Regions from separate parts of the Pseudoalteromonas sp. Of11M-6 genome, predicted to be linked through region 2. Evidence: riboswitches for the same ligand, from Rfam matches in the RefSeq annotation. Region 2 holds a riboswitch; the other holds the start of a gene.
The links. Region 2 has a riboswitch for lysine ahead of dapA (4-hydroxy-tetrahydrodipicolinate synthase). Riboswitches for the same ligand answer to the same signal wherever they lie in the genome.
Positions count from the first base shown of each region.

Region 1 (7,449 bases), on a different contig from region 2:
CTAGGCTGCTCGCTGAGTAAGTCTAAGCTTTCGCCTTTTTCGTATAAATCTGAAGTGCTGATAATGGTGTCTATGCTATCGATAAGCATTTTACGAGGGATCACATTAATCTTAAACGCTTGCAAGTTAGAGATACGATGCTGGCTTATGCCTTTGTTAAAGCTGTTCATCTCTCGGCGTAAGCGGTCTAAGTCTTGACGCAGTCCTTTAATGGTTGCGGCCACTTCAGTGAGCGCCACTCGTGCTTGTTTATCGACGGCATCTCGTTCGTTATCTAGGTTGTGATACGCGCTGATCAGCTTTTGATACTTAATAGTAACGTCTGACTCGTTTTCAAACTTAGTGATCCCAGCATTGTAGATATGCAAGTAGGTATTACGCACATTAACGTCTAAGTTTCTAAGCTCATTACAGTCTTTATTAAACTGGTGGGTCACTTCAGACAGGTTATCAAAATCTAGGTTAATTTCTATTTCATACGGTGCCAGCTTACCCGAATATAGGTCTAGTGTGTGGTCGATACGTTCTGACTTCACTTGCTTTAGGCGGTCGGCTTGGCGCACCAACAAGTCTTGCTTGCTTTTAATGATAGAGCGGCGATCTGAAATCGAACCGGCATTACGCTGAATATCATGTAAATATTCATCAACTTGCTCACGTTCCATCTCTAGCTGCTCTTTTAGTGCTTGCTGAGCATCGACGGATTGCAACATGGTTTGATATTGCTCAAAGCGTTTCATGGCCGCTTCGGTAGCCATTAGTTCATCATATAGAGCATCACGTTCTTTTTGTTTTTCAGCGACGTTTGCGGCGACTTCACGCTGCTGCTTTAAGTCGTTAAGCGACTGTTGTAGTGACTCCAGCTGTGCTTGCAGTTGGGCTTTGTTCTCACCGCTTTGCATTTGTACTGGACTCAGTTTTTTCAACTTAACGGTAGCACCAGGTACTTTAAGCTCACCACCTTGAACTGACTTAGATAGGGACTCCAAAAATGCGCCAAAGGCATCTTCGTCGGTGATATCAATTTCACCTTGAGAGGTGGTTGAAAACGATAACAAATCCGGATTCAAGATCCGTGAGATCTCTTCCACTTCTTTTAAAGAAAGATCTTCACGCATACGAGTAAACAGGTTGAACTCAAGGTTCTTGAGTTGCAGTTTTAAACTCTTAATCTGCTTTTGTGTTTCGTTGATGCGGAAATCAAGGGTATGGAGACTTTGCCCCTGTGCACTATTAATAGAGAAGGAAAGCTGCTCATATTCCTTTTTCAACAGAGTTAAATTGGTTTTAAGCGTTGCATGATTCGTTAGTTCAAATTCACGTTTTAACGCGTGGAAATCAGTAAACCATTGTTCTATTTGGGTTTGTTTACGCTCGATATCTCGAGACTGTTGGACGTACAGCTGCTGCTTAGACTCAAATTCGCGCTTTTCAGCTTCTATGTCTTCTAGCTGTGTTGCCAGCTCTGCAATTTGCTCGTTGTGATAGTTATCATATTCAACCAAAGCTAAATCGAGTTTCGGTGCGTAAGCCGCCAGTTTACCTTTTAATACCGCCTCATTTTCAAGCATTTTCTCAAGGGCTGAAATTGGCTCTTGCATTGACTCCAGCGCATTTAGTTCACGACGCGCACGGTTAACCTTATCAAAAGCGCGACGCCAGACTTCATAAAAATCGACTTTCGAGTTCGACATATGGCGTTCGAACACCTTGAGCATAAAGCGCTTTACGTCTTGTGCACCGAGTTTGTGCAGATTCAAAATACGACGGAATATTTCTTTATATACAGGCGCATCTTGGACATTATTCAGTGGGATCATCTTCAGGTTGATATCGCCATCAAATGGTGTGGCACCACCTGTGAGCAGGGCATTAAGTTCTTGTGCTTTTAGCTCTACAGGCTTAAGTTGTTTTTCCTGTAAGTGATTAAATAGCTTGGTGTACTTGATGATACTTTTACCCTGGGTGTAATCATCAAGATTCAGTTTGCCTTGATAGCAAAAAAACTGATGCGCGTAGCCGGCGATTTTACCCAGTCCCGCAACGCCAATGACCACATCGCCGTGGGGGAGGTTGGCTTCAAGCAAAATATAGGATTGATCAGAAGAGAAGTAGAACTTACGCGTTTCTTCTAAATCGTGGCCATCCCATTCAGTCAGTCTTAAATCGTTGATAAGTGGAAACTGTAGCGCATTGATCACCGAGCTTTTACCGGTGTTATTCGGGGCGCAGATAGACGCACTTTTATCCAGAGGAATGACACACTTAGCGTATCCGGCGGTATTTAATAATGCGAGTTTACTTAGGCCGTACAACTGCTCGCTCATAGCTCGTCCTCAATATCATATTGTTCTTCGTTTACTTCCATTAGCGCATCAATGTAGCGATAAATCGGTGCAAGTAGCATAAAGCCTTGCTCAACCTCACGGGCTAGACCCAGTCTCACCATACGTAAAAACACGTCTTTTCTGAGATCTGAGCCCGAAAAAATCTCCAACTGGTCAAAAAGATGCTTATTGAGCTGTACTATGGTTTGCATTAGCTCTAAATCGCAGCTTTCATCAAATAGTACGCGAAGCGGATCTTTACCTTGGTTGGCATAGTGCTCAATTAAAATATAAATGGTTAGGGCAATCGCACGGGAAATTTTCCCCATATTTGGCGTGCTTTCATCGCTTGCCAAATAATAAAAACCACGGGCATCGTGCTGTAAATCATGGCCTAAGGCTGAAAATAGCGCTTGATAGCTATCAATTTGCTGATCTAACTCTTGCCAAAGGGTAGTGTCTTGCTCACTGATATGATACCCGCTCACCAGTTTTTTATTAATGGCTTGGAGTTCATTGAGCATGTCTAAGTTAATTGTCGTCATAATGCTAATCTTGTTTTGCTTTGGCACTAAATGGATATAAAGAGAAGGTATGCGATGCGATAGTGATCTTACTCTTTTGTTGCTCTTGGCTAAGTGCCAAGTCAGATTCGTTGATCAGTTTTTGATAAAGGAACAGCATTTCGTCTGCTTCAAGATCAGGGTAGCTATCGCTTAAAAAGCCCAATAGTGCCTGGCGCTTTTTACCGGTTTGTTGAAATCTCGTTTTTACCGAGTTGTAATCTGGAATGTTAGGGCTTTGATAAGCTGGCACATCGTCGTGATCGGGCAGCTGATATTCTTCATGCTCAAATTCAACGAGACTTGCCATATATGCGACCATGTGACGCTTTTGCCCAAGGTTAAAACGTTGAATGTCTGACACAAATTCTGGTTGAACTGGTGAGAGTAAACGGTCAACACCGCGCTTTCTAATTTGTCCAAGGACTTTAGAGGCTTGCCGCGTAATGAGTGTATTGCGGCGTAGCTCTTCACGTAACGGCATGAGGAGATCGGCACTGCGGCTTAAACTTTCTCTACCAATGAGGTGCATATCTAAAATGCGTGTTCTGAGCTGCTCCAGCATGCGTTTGTCTGCAGCACCACGGCCTAATTGTTCAATCTCGTCAATTTGTTCACTGACCTGAAGCTCTATTTGATCGAAGCAGCGTTGGAAAGGGCCATGAATATCGACCATTTCCAACATAGGTTCGATATATTCGTCAAAAGCTTCTAATACGGCTTTATATCTCATGCCAAGAGACAGCGTTGAGGTGTCAGACTTTGCTTGTTCAACCAAGTTCATGATAGCGCTTTCGTTATGCTCGAACAGCTTAACAATTTTACGAACGCGTTCGTCCATAATGCGGCTAAAGCGGCGTAGCTCAGAGTAGTCAGCCTCTTCACCGGCTTGTGCGATGCGATTACCTAATCTTTCTAAGTCTTTTACCAGCACCGTGATCTCTTCCGCTAAACCGAGGCTTTCTTCTTGTAAAAGAAAGCTGGCGAAGTCAGCGATTGCACGGTTGATTTCTAACTGTGAAGATTTAGCTAAAGGAATAATAATTTCTTGTTGGAGTAATCGATTGGTTTCTTTATATATTCGTTCACTCGACCAGCTAGAATTTTTCTGCTTTAGGATGTTTTGTACATCTTTTAGACTGAAATCTGCGAGCTTAAATCGTTTAAAAAGTAGCTCGAGTACGCTCCAGTGTTCATTTATCGTATTTAATAATTTTTTTGCTGGGATCATAACTTTCCAGTGTGTAGTAGAGAAGTTTCATCACCACTTCATCAAATTGTCACAAAATGTTTATTGTACGTGGCATGGGGCCTGCGATGGTGCTAGAATCCGCCCCGAAATCGAACCCACCCCTTGTTACATTTAATTACAGGTTGTTTGCGCATTATGGTCACGCCCATTATTCTAACCCTGATCGCCATCGCTTTTATACTCATCGTTATAGAAGATATTATTCACGTAAACAAGGCCAAAACAACGCTTTTTTTTGGTACTTTATGTTGGATTATCGCCTTTATCTCTCCAATTCATGGTCAAAGCCCAGAAATTGTACAAATTGAACTAGACCATAACATTTTGGAAATCGCGACGCTTTGGCTGTTTTTAATGGCTGCCATGACGTTTGTGGCCTACTTGAACTCAAAAGGGTTTATCCAAAATATTGTTCACCGGATCATGCCAACCCATATTAGCGAACGCAAGCTAATGTTTTTGGTCGGTGCTTTTGCATTCGTATTTTCGTCAATATCGGATAACATCACCGCGACGCTTATTTCATTAGCTGTAGTCATGTCTTTGAAATTAGACCCGAAAAAGCTAATTAGATATGCGACATTAATCATCTTCAGTGTTAACTCCGGTGGGGTATCATTGATCACCGGTGATGTAACCACCTTGATGATATTTTTGGCCGATAAAGTAACCATCCCTGATCTGCTTTTACTAATTGCCCCTTCTATTTTTAGCGTATTTATCTTAGCTGCGATGCTATCAATCGGCATGAATGATAAGATCATTTTTGAAAAGGCTGAATTACGCAGAATTGAAAAGACCGATATCACCATTGCGCTCATCTTCTTATCAACCATTTTTGCTACGTTATTCTTAAGCGTGCAATACCATGTACCGCCGATGCTAACTTTCTTATTTGGCTTGTCTTTGATGTTCTTAATGGCGCAATTCTTGATGCGCAAGAAAGACGTTAATAAGAAAATCATCGACTATATCCGTGAAATTGAATATGACACCTTGTTGTTCTTTGTGGGTGTGCTCTTATTAGTTGGCGCGTTGAAAGAGGTCGGTGTACTGTCTAAGTTTACCGATTTATATCTGCATCTTGCACCGGAATACGCAAACTACTTGGTCGGTTTAATGAGTGCGGCGGTAGATAACGTGCCTTTGACGGCTGCGCTATTAAAAGCAGATATTACGATGACTCCAGCGCAATGGCTAACCTTTACTTATGCGACTGGGGTTGGTGGCTCTATGCTTATCATTGGTTCTGCAGCGGGGATCATTGCAATGAGTAAGGTTAAAGCATTAACCTTCTCAAGCTATCTTAAAATGAGTATCTACCTGCTTATCGCATATACCATTGGATATAGTGGCGCGTATTTCGCGGGTCAGCTTATTTAAGACCAATGGATTTAATTTTTTAGCGCTTTGGGATAAGTTTTTCATAAATAACTTGACACCTAGACGGCTAAAAGATAATTTTCTCACATCGCCCGCATTTATTGCGGGCTTTTATTTTGCTTTTATTCAGATTAACAAAGGCAAAATAAACAGAAGAGGCGCGATGCTTAGGTAGTTAGTGTGAGGTGACGAGACCAATGACCACTAGTGAGGGAAGTATTCGCCGAGGAGAAAAGTTGCTCGTCGCAACGATTCTTCGGTTTACGAGGCTGAATCCTCGGAACTGTCACCGTATTGGTGGAGAGCTTCTGGCAAAGGTCATTTCAAGCGTTCGTCTTTTTAGAAATCCCATGCCGAGTTCTCCTTATAAAATTTGACTGTGCCAACAGTCGAGAGGAGAGAAAATGAATTCGCAGTATGTTGTAGCCAAATTTGGCGGTACCAGTGTCGCTGACTTTGAGGCTATGTCTCGTTGTGCTCACATTGTTCGTGACAACCCAAATGTTCGAGTGGTCGTTGTGAGTGCGTGTGCTGGCGTAACCAATCACCTTGTAACGCTAACCCAACAAAAGGAAGATGAGGCCGGGCGCAAAGCGGTTGTTGCAGCGGTTGAAAACATACAGCAAGCGATTATCGACCAAGTGTCTTTGGATGCTGATCTTGTTGAGGGTTACAAGCAAACTTTCAGTGAATTTGAAAGCCTTGCGAGTTTACCTGCACTTAGCAGACAGCAATGCGATGAAATGTTGAGCTTTGGCGAACGTTTTTCTTCTTATTTGTTTACCCAAATACTACGTAATAACCAGGTTCAGGCGTCGCGATTTGATGTGCGTAAAGTGCTTAAAACAGATAATCAATTTGGTAAAGCGAATCCGAATATTGCAGCTACGCGTGAAGCTGCGCAAACCAATTTGGTCGCGCTACTTGGCGACACAGTGCAGGTGACGCAAGGGTTTATTGGTAGTGACCAATACGGCCAGACGACTACGCTTGGTCGTGGCGGTTCTGACTATAGTGCTGCATTGTTAGCAGAGGCAATTGACGCGTCAAGTGTGCATATTTGGACCGATGTCGTTGGTATTTTCAGTACCGATCCGCGTTTGTGTGTAAAGGCTAGACCTATTCCTCGTTTGAGTTTTGATGAAGCGGCAGAAATGGCGACATTTGGTGCTAAGGTGTTACATCCCGCAACGATATTGCCAGCGAGTCGTAAAGGTATTTCAGTATTTGTTGGTTCAAGCCGTGATCCGCAAGCGGGTGGCACTTGGATTGAAAAAGAGAAAACGGCGCAAGCAGGCATTCGCGCAGTGACACAACGCAAAAACCAAATACTATTGACGTTAAAGAGCCCTGAAATGCTTCTTGCTAGCGGCTTTTTGGCTCGTATCTTCACCATTTTAAGCAATTACAATATATCGGTTGACTTGGTAACGACTTCGGAAATTAGTGTTGCACTTACGCTGGATAATGCGCCGAATGCTTCTCGACCAGAGTTAGAACAAGCTTGTTTGGATGAACTTGGCGAGTTTTGTCATGTGACCGTTGAAAATAATCTTACTTTGGTGGCCATGATAGGTTCTGAGATCCAGTTGAAGAAGTGCCAACTTAACCTGATGGATGTGTTGTCAGAGTTTAATATTCGATTGATATGCCATGGTGCGAGCAAGCACAATCTGTGCTTTTTAGTTGAGCAGCAGGAGTCAGATCAGGTCGTGCAGTCAATTCATGCTAAATTACTAGAGGTTGCGTAAGTGAATTTATTGTTTTTTAGGAACTAATAAAAAAGTTGCATTATTGAGTAATGGATGGCACTTTGTTTATAACGGTTAGGGTCTGCTGACCATCAAGTTTGTTTTTCCCTAGGAGTGCCATCATGAATTATAAAGACGTCTACGAATTCTGGTTTGTTGAATGCACTGAATCA
Region 1 covers NZ_JAKRFW010000002.1:254,016-261,464, reverse strand. The annotation lists gene MHN32_RS02425 (ATPase) at 1-2,327, opposite strand, end outside; gene MHN32_RS02420 (hypothetical protein) at 2,324-2,872, opposite strand; gene MHN32_RS02415 (hypothetical protein) at 2,877-4,121, opposite strand; gene nhaD (sodium:proton antiporter NhaD) at 4,278-5,525, shown strand; lysine riboswitch at 5,671-5,841, shown strand; gene lysC (lysine-sensitive aspartokinase 3) at 5,930-7,276, shown strand; gene MHN32_RS02400 (DUF924 family protein) at 7,399-7,449, shown strand, end outside.
Region 1: linked by a shared signal. The riboswitch ahead of lysC (lysine-sensitive aspartokinase 3) and the one ahead of dapA (4-hydroxy-tetrahydrodipicolinate synthase) in region 2 are both predicted to bind lysine.

Region 2 (7,449 bases):
TTTCAAAAAAGTGTCTTTAGATTCAGGTGTTGGTAAAACGGCAATGTCAGGTTTTGGCAACGTAGAAACTTCCGAAAAGAGTATGGTTGGCTCGACAACAGACTATCGTGGTCAAGGCCAGTATTCCATCGATGCAGAAGTCGGAGTTGGAAATATTCGTTTAAGACGAGACTAAGTCTCCACACTTATTCAGTAATAGCGCCACTTTGCTATGCAGCACATCCGGTTGCAACGGCTTATACAAATGAGCCGTTGCGCCAAGTGCGTAGACCTTATCCAGATCCTCCGCATTGGTATTTGCGGTCACGACCAAAATAGGCACAGCTGGATCTAGCTTTCTCAAACGCTCAGTGGCTTCAAAGCCATCCATCACAGGCATATTCAAATCCATTAGCACGATATCAAACTTACCCACCTCATATACTTCAAGGGCACCTTCACCATGTTCGACATGCGTTACCAATTTTGCTATGGGCTGAAGCATTTTTTCAATCACGCGTGCATTTAGTAAATTATCTTCCACCAGTAAAATGCGAGCCGACACCTGCTCCATTGTATGAGCCGGTACCTGTTGATTGTCAATTTCAATAGGGACTCTCAGGATTGCTCTTGTACCGATTGGCTCCCTTGCACTAAAATCTAATCGTCCTCCAAGCGCTGAGGTGAGTAATTGGCAACGCTTCAGCCCTAACTGCGTGCCTTGAAAATGCTCGCTATGCACAGCTTCTCGTAACTGCTGATAGTCGAACCCAGGCCCAGTATCTTCAACGACAAATTCTAAATATGGTGTATCTTCATCTATAACCAAATCCGCAAATACTTGAATGCTGCCACGCTCAGTAAATTTAATTGCATTATTAACCAATTCACTGATCAACCAACCAACACGCTTACAATCACAATAACAAGTCACATCTAACTCATTACTCAATGCCAAATTAAAAGCGAGAGATTTCTTGTGTGCGGTTAGTTGAAAGGCGATACAAGCTGACTTTATTACTTCTCGCAATGCGACTTGATGACGCTCAATAACCACTTCTTGCTCGGAAAGGTTATTAAAGTCTTGAACCGAATAGAGTAATACATCCAATTGATTTGCTGCGCTTTTCACATGCTGTAATTGCTGCGTTTCTTTGCTCCTCAGATATTCATCTAAATACCCCTGAATGGCCTGCAATGGTGTTCTTAGCTCGTGACTAACGCGCGCTAAAAATCGTGATTTTGAGTGTAATGCATCGTCAGCAAGCTTTCTTGCCGCCTCTAATTTATCGAGTGCTTCAGCAATTTCTCGCGCCATTGGGCGAAATACAAGTTTCGCTTCTATAAACAGTAGCAACAGTCCAAGTAGCCAGATTAACAATTCTATTTTCCTCACCATCTCTGTTTTACTTCGCGCATGCTGCTCGAATAGTGAAACGGCATCATTCAGGTTTGGGAGTATATGCTGAGACGCAGTAAAGATTTGCTCCATTAATTGAGGAGTGGATTGCTGTAACCGAGACCTTGATAAAGTGACAAAAGTAGTACTTTGCAAATCCAACTGCACCGGCCCTTGGTAGTAAAGCGCTGTAAGCGCCTCATTCAGATAAATAGCCTCTCCACTACTTTCTGTTTTAGTTAAAAACTCATGATTACTTTCAAACTTATCAATGGCTTGACGTAGCGCTTCACTATCTCGTTGATTGTCTTGCGCACTATATAGCGCGATACGTTGGGACAACATCCGCTGCATACCCGCAATATTAATTACGTGTGCATCTAGGCTCTGCTGATACAGTAGATATTGCATAACCCCCATCGCCATCGACAACAATATAGCCATAGCAAGTAATGCCCCGATATAACGATTTTTAACTTTACTTATTAGCGACATATTTTTGTTTTTCATCTCATAGCATTGTCTCAGCTGCAATGTTAAGTGTAGTTAACAATCGCATTATTTACAGTCCGATGCTTGACACCTAGACGGCCAAAATGTTTCAATGCGCGTTCACCCTATTTAGATAGTTTGATGCCACGGCGTCAAATTGAGGGCTGGAAGAGGTGCGTTATTCAGGTAACTAAGTGAAGGAGAGCAAACTCCGTTGCAGCTTAGTGAGGGGAATATACGCCGAGAAATTGAGTTATTGTTTGCTAATACTCATTTCGGGCGACTGGGCTGAATCCCAGCGACTGTCACCAACATACTTGGTGGAGAGCTTCTGGTCTTAGAAAAATAAGGCCATTGGCTGCCTTATCCTTTTTAAGTCCATTGCTCTTCGAATTTTAACAGTTCGAAGTTTGGACACCCTCCTAACTCCGAACATGATTTAAGTTCGGTAGAGATGAAATCACAATTCAACTTATCTGACTATCCGTTGTGGACGGCCTTAGTAACGCCTTTTGATGCTGAAAATCAGGTTGATTTTAACGCATTAACGACGCTTGTACGCGATCAAGAGCAAGCTCGTAACGGTATTCTTTTACTAGGCAGTACCGGCGAAGGCCTTGCGCTTACCCAACAAGAACAGCAACAAATCGTTGAGTTTGTTTGCCAGCTCGCCCCAAGCGTACCACTTATGGTTGCCGTTGGCGGCAGTAATCTTGAGCAGCAAACACAATGGGTGCGCTTTTGTAATTCGCAGCCCATTCATGCGCTCTTACTTGGCTCACCAATCTACGCAAAGCCCGGCAAAGTTGGTCTGGCGCATTGGTTTAGTACGCTACTCGATGAGAGCCATAACCCTTGCATGCTCTACAATGTACCTGGTCGCAGTGCCGTTGCTATCGCCCCTGACCTACTCGGCGAACTAGCTTGCCACCCTAATCTGTGGGCACTAAAAGAAGCCAGTGGTGATATTGCCACCTTTGAAGCATTTCGTCAGGCAGCGCCTGATGTCGCCATCTATAGCGGCGACGATGGCCTTATGCCCTACTTTGCACAAGCAGGTGCAACGGGTCTGGTGTCTGTTGCAGCAAACGCATGGCCACAGCAAACCGCAGAATTTGTAAGGCGCTCGTTAAGCGGCACCTCTCCTAATTTATTTACCACTTGGTCAGAAGCTGCAAATAGCTTATTTGCAGTGGCAAATCCCATACCAGTCAAAGTGTTAATGCACTTGCAAGGGAAGCTCACAAGTCCAAACTTGCGCCCGCCACTGACACATTTGGAACTCACCCATACCGATGCGATCACTCGCGCGAACGAAACTATTTTATCTTGGAATTAAGGCAGTAAACATGAGCTGGTTAACCCTACTAAACGATTTAGAAAATGGCACAGTACGTGCGGCAACACAGGATGAGCAAGGCCATTGGCATGCTAACGTAGAAGTAAAACACGGGATCCTTGAGGCATTTAGAAATGGCGTAAATACAGAATTCCCAGGTGGATTTGTTGATAAAGACAACTTAGCACCACGCGGATTTGCTGCCCAAGATGGCGTTCGTATGGTTCCTGGCGGAAGCAGTGTAAGACGTGGCGCTTACGTCGCAGCGGGCACAATCATTATGCCACCGGCTTATGTCAACATTGGTGCCTATATTGATTCAGGTACTATGGTAGATAGTCATGCGTTGGTTGGTTCTTGCGCGCAAATTGGTAAAAATGTCCACCTTAGCGCAGCGGTGCAAGTGGGTGGTGTATTAGAACCAGTTGGAGCAAGCCCTGTTGTTGTTGAGGACGATGCCTTTATTGGTGCAGGCTGTGTATTGGTTGAAGGGGTTGTTGTTAAACGCGGTGCCGTATTAGCACCGGGTGTGCGCCTTTCAGCAAGTATTCCTGTCTATGACTGCGTGAACGAGCGCTTGCTTGACAAAGGTGAAGCCATCCCTGAAAACGCGATAGTGATCCCAGGCTCTCGTCCAGCCTCAAGTGAGTGGGCGCGCGAGCAAGGACTAAGTATGTCATGCGCACTTATCGTAAAATACCGTGATGAACAAAGTGATGCATCACTGGCGCTGGAAGAGGTTCTACGCTAATGACTTGGTTGAGCACGTCACAGCGAACCGCAGCTGAGGCATTGATCCAGCAACAAGATACGCCATTCTTTTGCTACGATTTAGATAAGCTAAGTGCACATGTTAAGCCCTTAGTTGATCAGCAAATCGTTAAGCTTTGGTATGCCGTAAAAGCGAATCCGTTATCACATATCATTAAAACCCTAGATAACGCTGGGTTTAACTTTGATGTGGCATCTAGCGGCGAGCTTGATCAGGTGTTATCTCAAGGGATCGCACCTGAACGCGTGCTCAACACAGGTCCTGCCAAATCGCTAAAGCAGATCCGTCATTTTGCCACACAAGGCGTACGTATTTTCGTGGCTGAAAGTCACAATCAAGTACGCTGGTTAAATCAAGTGGCCGAAGAGTTTGAGCTTCAATTTGAAGTTTTACTGCGGGTGCAGTTACGCTTTGATAAAGCAGAGCACAATCCACTTGGTGGCAATACGCTGACTCCTTTTGGTCTTGGCGCAGAGCAGTGGCAAGCCCTAACTTTAAGTGACTACACCTACCTAGACTTTGTCGGACTGCATATTTTCCAGTGGGGCAATATGCTCTGCAGCGATACACTCGCTGAACTTTGGCAGGCTATGGTTGCACCTTTAGTTCAGCTCGCTGCTGATTTAGGGATTACTCTAAAGGTACTCGACTTAGGTGGCGGCCTTGGCATTCCCTATGATAGGCAAAGCCCTTCTCTCGATTGGCAGAAATTATTAGACACGCTCGCATTGATAAAATCCGCCACGCAAGTGCAAGAATTATGGATGGAGTTAGGCCGCTATGCGGTTGGCGAATGTGGTTTTTATCTCAACCCTGTGGTGGAACAAAAGCAAAACTACGGTGCACAACAACTGATTGTCGCAGGCGGTGTCAATCACCTGCTGCGTCCAGCGGTTACCGGGCAAGCTTTCCCCGCTGAATTGTTACGCCAGTCTCAAGCTGAGACCATAGACTTTCATATTCATGGTCCACTTTGCACAGCATTGGATAAATTAGGCACCCTAGCCTTACCAAGCGACAGTGCCGATGGCGATTGGCTTGTTTTCAGTCAGTGTGGCGCTTACGGCTACACCGAAAGTATGCCGTTCTTTTTATGTCATGAGCTCCCAGCTGAGTACATCATCTCAGCTGGAGAAATCAGCTGTGTCCGTGAAGCAGAGCCCGCTTCAAGTTATTTGAGGTAAACATGAATACCATTACACAACAACATATTCAGGTTGGTGAAATTGCCAACGGCTTGCCTTTGACTATTCCAGTCTATCGCATCAAAGGCGATGGCAGTGGGCCTAAGGTGTATATTCAAGCGAATATGCATGGCGCCGAGGTGCAAGGTAATGCAGTGATTTATCAACTGCTGGAACAGTTGAAACAATTGTCATTAAAAGCGGACATCACCCTAGTGCCTTACGCAAACCCGATTGGTTGTAATCAGAAATCTGGTGAGTTTACCTTAGGGCGTTTCGATCCAATTACGGGCACGAATTGGAATCGAATGTACATCAACCATTCCGGGTTGGTTGCCGAGTTTGTGGAGCAAAACCCGACGCTATCAATAACAGAAATCGCTCAGCAATTTCGCCAACGATTAGTTGAGCGCACCCAAACACTACTTGATGGGCCCTTAGATAGGTTGACGACAGGTAAGCGCATCGCCTTGAATTTACAGCGTCTAGCTCATGAGGCTGACATTGTTTTAGACCTTCATACGGGACCAATTTCAGCAAAACACCTGTATTGTCCTGAGTATGCAAAAAACAGCGCTCGATATTTTGATATTCCACATGTGTTACTTATTCCAAGTGACTTTGATGGAGCAATGGATGAAGCCAGTTTTTGTCCATGGTGGAACTTGCAGCAAGCCTATCAGGCTATAGGCCGAGAGATCCCAGTATTAACCGAAGCGTTTACGGTTGAGCTTGGCTCTCAAGAAAAAATTGATTTAGCGGAAGCATTGAATGACGCTAATAGCATTTTGAGCTACCTGAACTATAAACAGGCCTTTCAAGATGCACACTTTATGCCGCAAGACATCACCCGTTACGTCTGTCGACTAGAAAATTATCGCGCCTTTTATGCCCCAATGGGTGGTATGGTGGAATATACGGCAAAGCTTGGAGAGCATATCAAGGCGGGTCAAACCATCGCCAAAATTCTCAGAATGGAGCGCTATTTATCAGAAACGCCCTTAAATGAGATCAAGTTAGACGAAGATGCCATCGCCATTTTGCACTTTGCCTCTGCTAGTGTGAATCAAGGTACTGAGCTTTATAAGTTTTTTACTCAAGTTGAAACGCTTTAACTTGAGTACTTTTATTGCGTGAGAGTAAGTCAAAGCAAATAAGCTCTGCTTGTTTAGCTTAACGCTTACTAAGGTATGGCGGCGATAGCCGCCACCTTTTTCTTATTCGACCGTATTTTTCTTTCTGACATTTTTGACCTTCGAGATTCATTTCCCTTTCATTATCATTGGTTAATAATGTAATCAATTGTACTTACTCTCGGCGCACACAGGATGAAACTTACACACTTATCAATACCGGCTTTGGCCTTGCTTACCTTGCCACTTTACGCTCAAGAAGCCCAACAGGAAGATGAAATCGATTTAGTCAAACAGTGCGTGTTAAACGCGGTGTTAACTGGAGAAAAAGATAAAACCATAGAGCAGGTCCGTACCGAATGTGCCGAGGCTGATGCAGATAATACCTTAAGCCAATTAGATAAACGCATGGCGCGTGAACGTGTAACGGAAAAAAACCGTAATGTATTAACACCACATAAGCGTAACTATATTTTGCCAGTTTCTTATATGACCAACGTCAACAGCAGACCATTCGACGGTCTAAAAGCCATTGACGATGAAGACGGCGAGCCAATCGACAACTTTGAAGCCAAATACCAAATCTCGTTAAAAGCGCCTATTTATAAAAATTTTTCGGATAAAGATCAGGCAATCTATTTTGCTTTTACGCTGCAATCATATTGGCAGCTGTACAACAAAGATGTGTCTTCGCCATTTCGTGAAACCAACTATGAACCAGAAATCTTTTGGATTAACTTTTTAGATGATGAAAACGTGCTGTGGGGCGATGAGATGGCCTTTGTACTTGGGATTTCCCACCAATCTAACGGTCGCAGTCAACCAAACTCCCGCTCTTGGAATCGTATCTATGCGAATTTTATCTGGGAAAACCGAGGCTTTGTATTCAGCTTTAAACCTTGGTATCGCTTACCCGAAGACGACAAAGAAGATGCCTTGGATCCACGCGGAGACGACAATCCAAATATCGATGAGTACTTAGGTCACTTCGAGTTTAGTGGGGTATATCGCCACGAAGAGCATGAGTTTGGCTTTATGTGGCGCAATAACTTAAACAGTGATAATCGCGGTGCAATTCAATTAGACTGGTCATTCCCGATTTGGGGAAGGCTGCGCGGCTACGCACAATACTTTAATGGCTACGGCGAAAG
Region 2 covers NZ_JAKRFW010000012.1:34,124-41,572, reverse strand. The annotation lists gene MHN32_RS08280 (hypothetical protein) at 1-175, shown strand, start outside; gene MHN32_RS08275 (response regulator) at 161-1,888, opposite strand; lysine riboswitch at 2,031-2,209, shown strand; gene dapA (4-hydroxy-tetrahydrodipicolinate synthase) at 2,325-3,209, shown strand; gene MHN32_RS08265 (2,3,4,5-tetrahydropyridine-2,6-dicarboxylate N-succinyltransferase) at 3,220-3,960, shown strand; gene MHN32_RS08260 (PLP-dependent decarboxylase) at 3,960-5,165, shown strand; gene MHN32_RS08255 (M14 family metallopeptidase) at 5,168-6,280, shown strand; gene MHN32_RS08250 (phospholipase A) at 6,494-7,449, shown strand, end outside.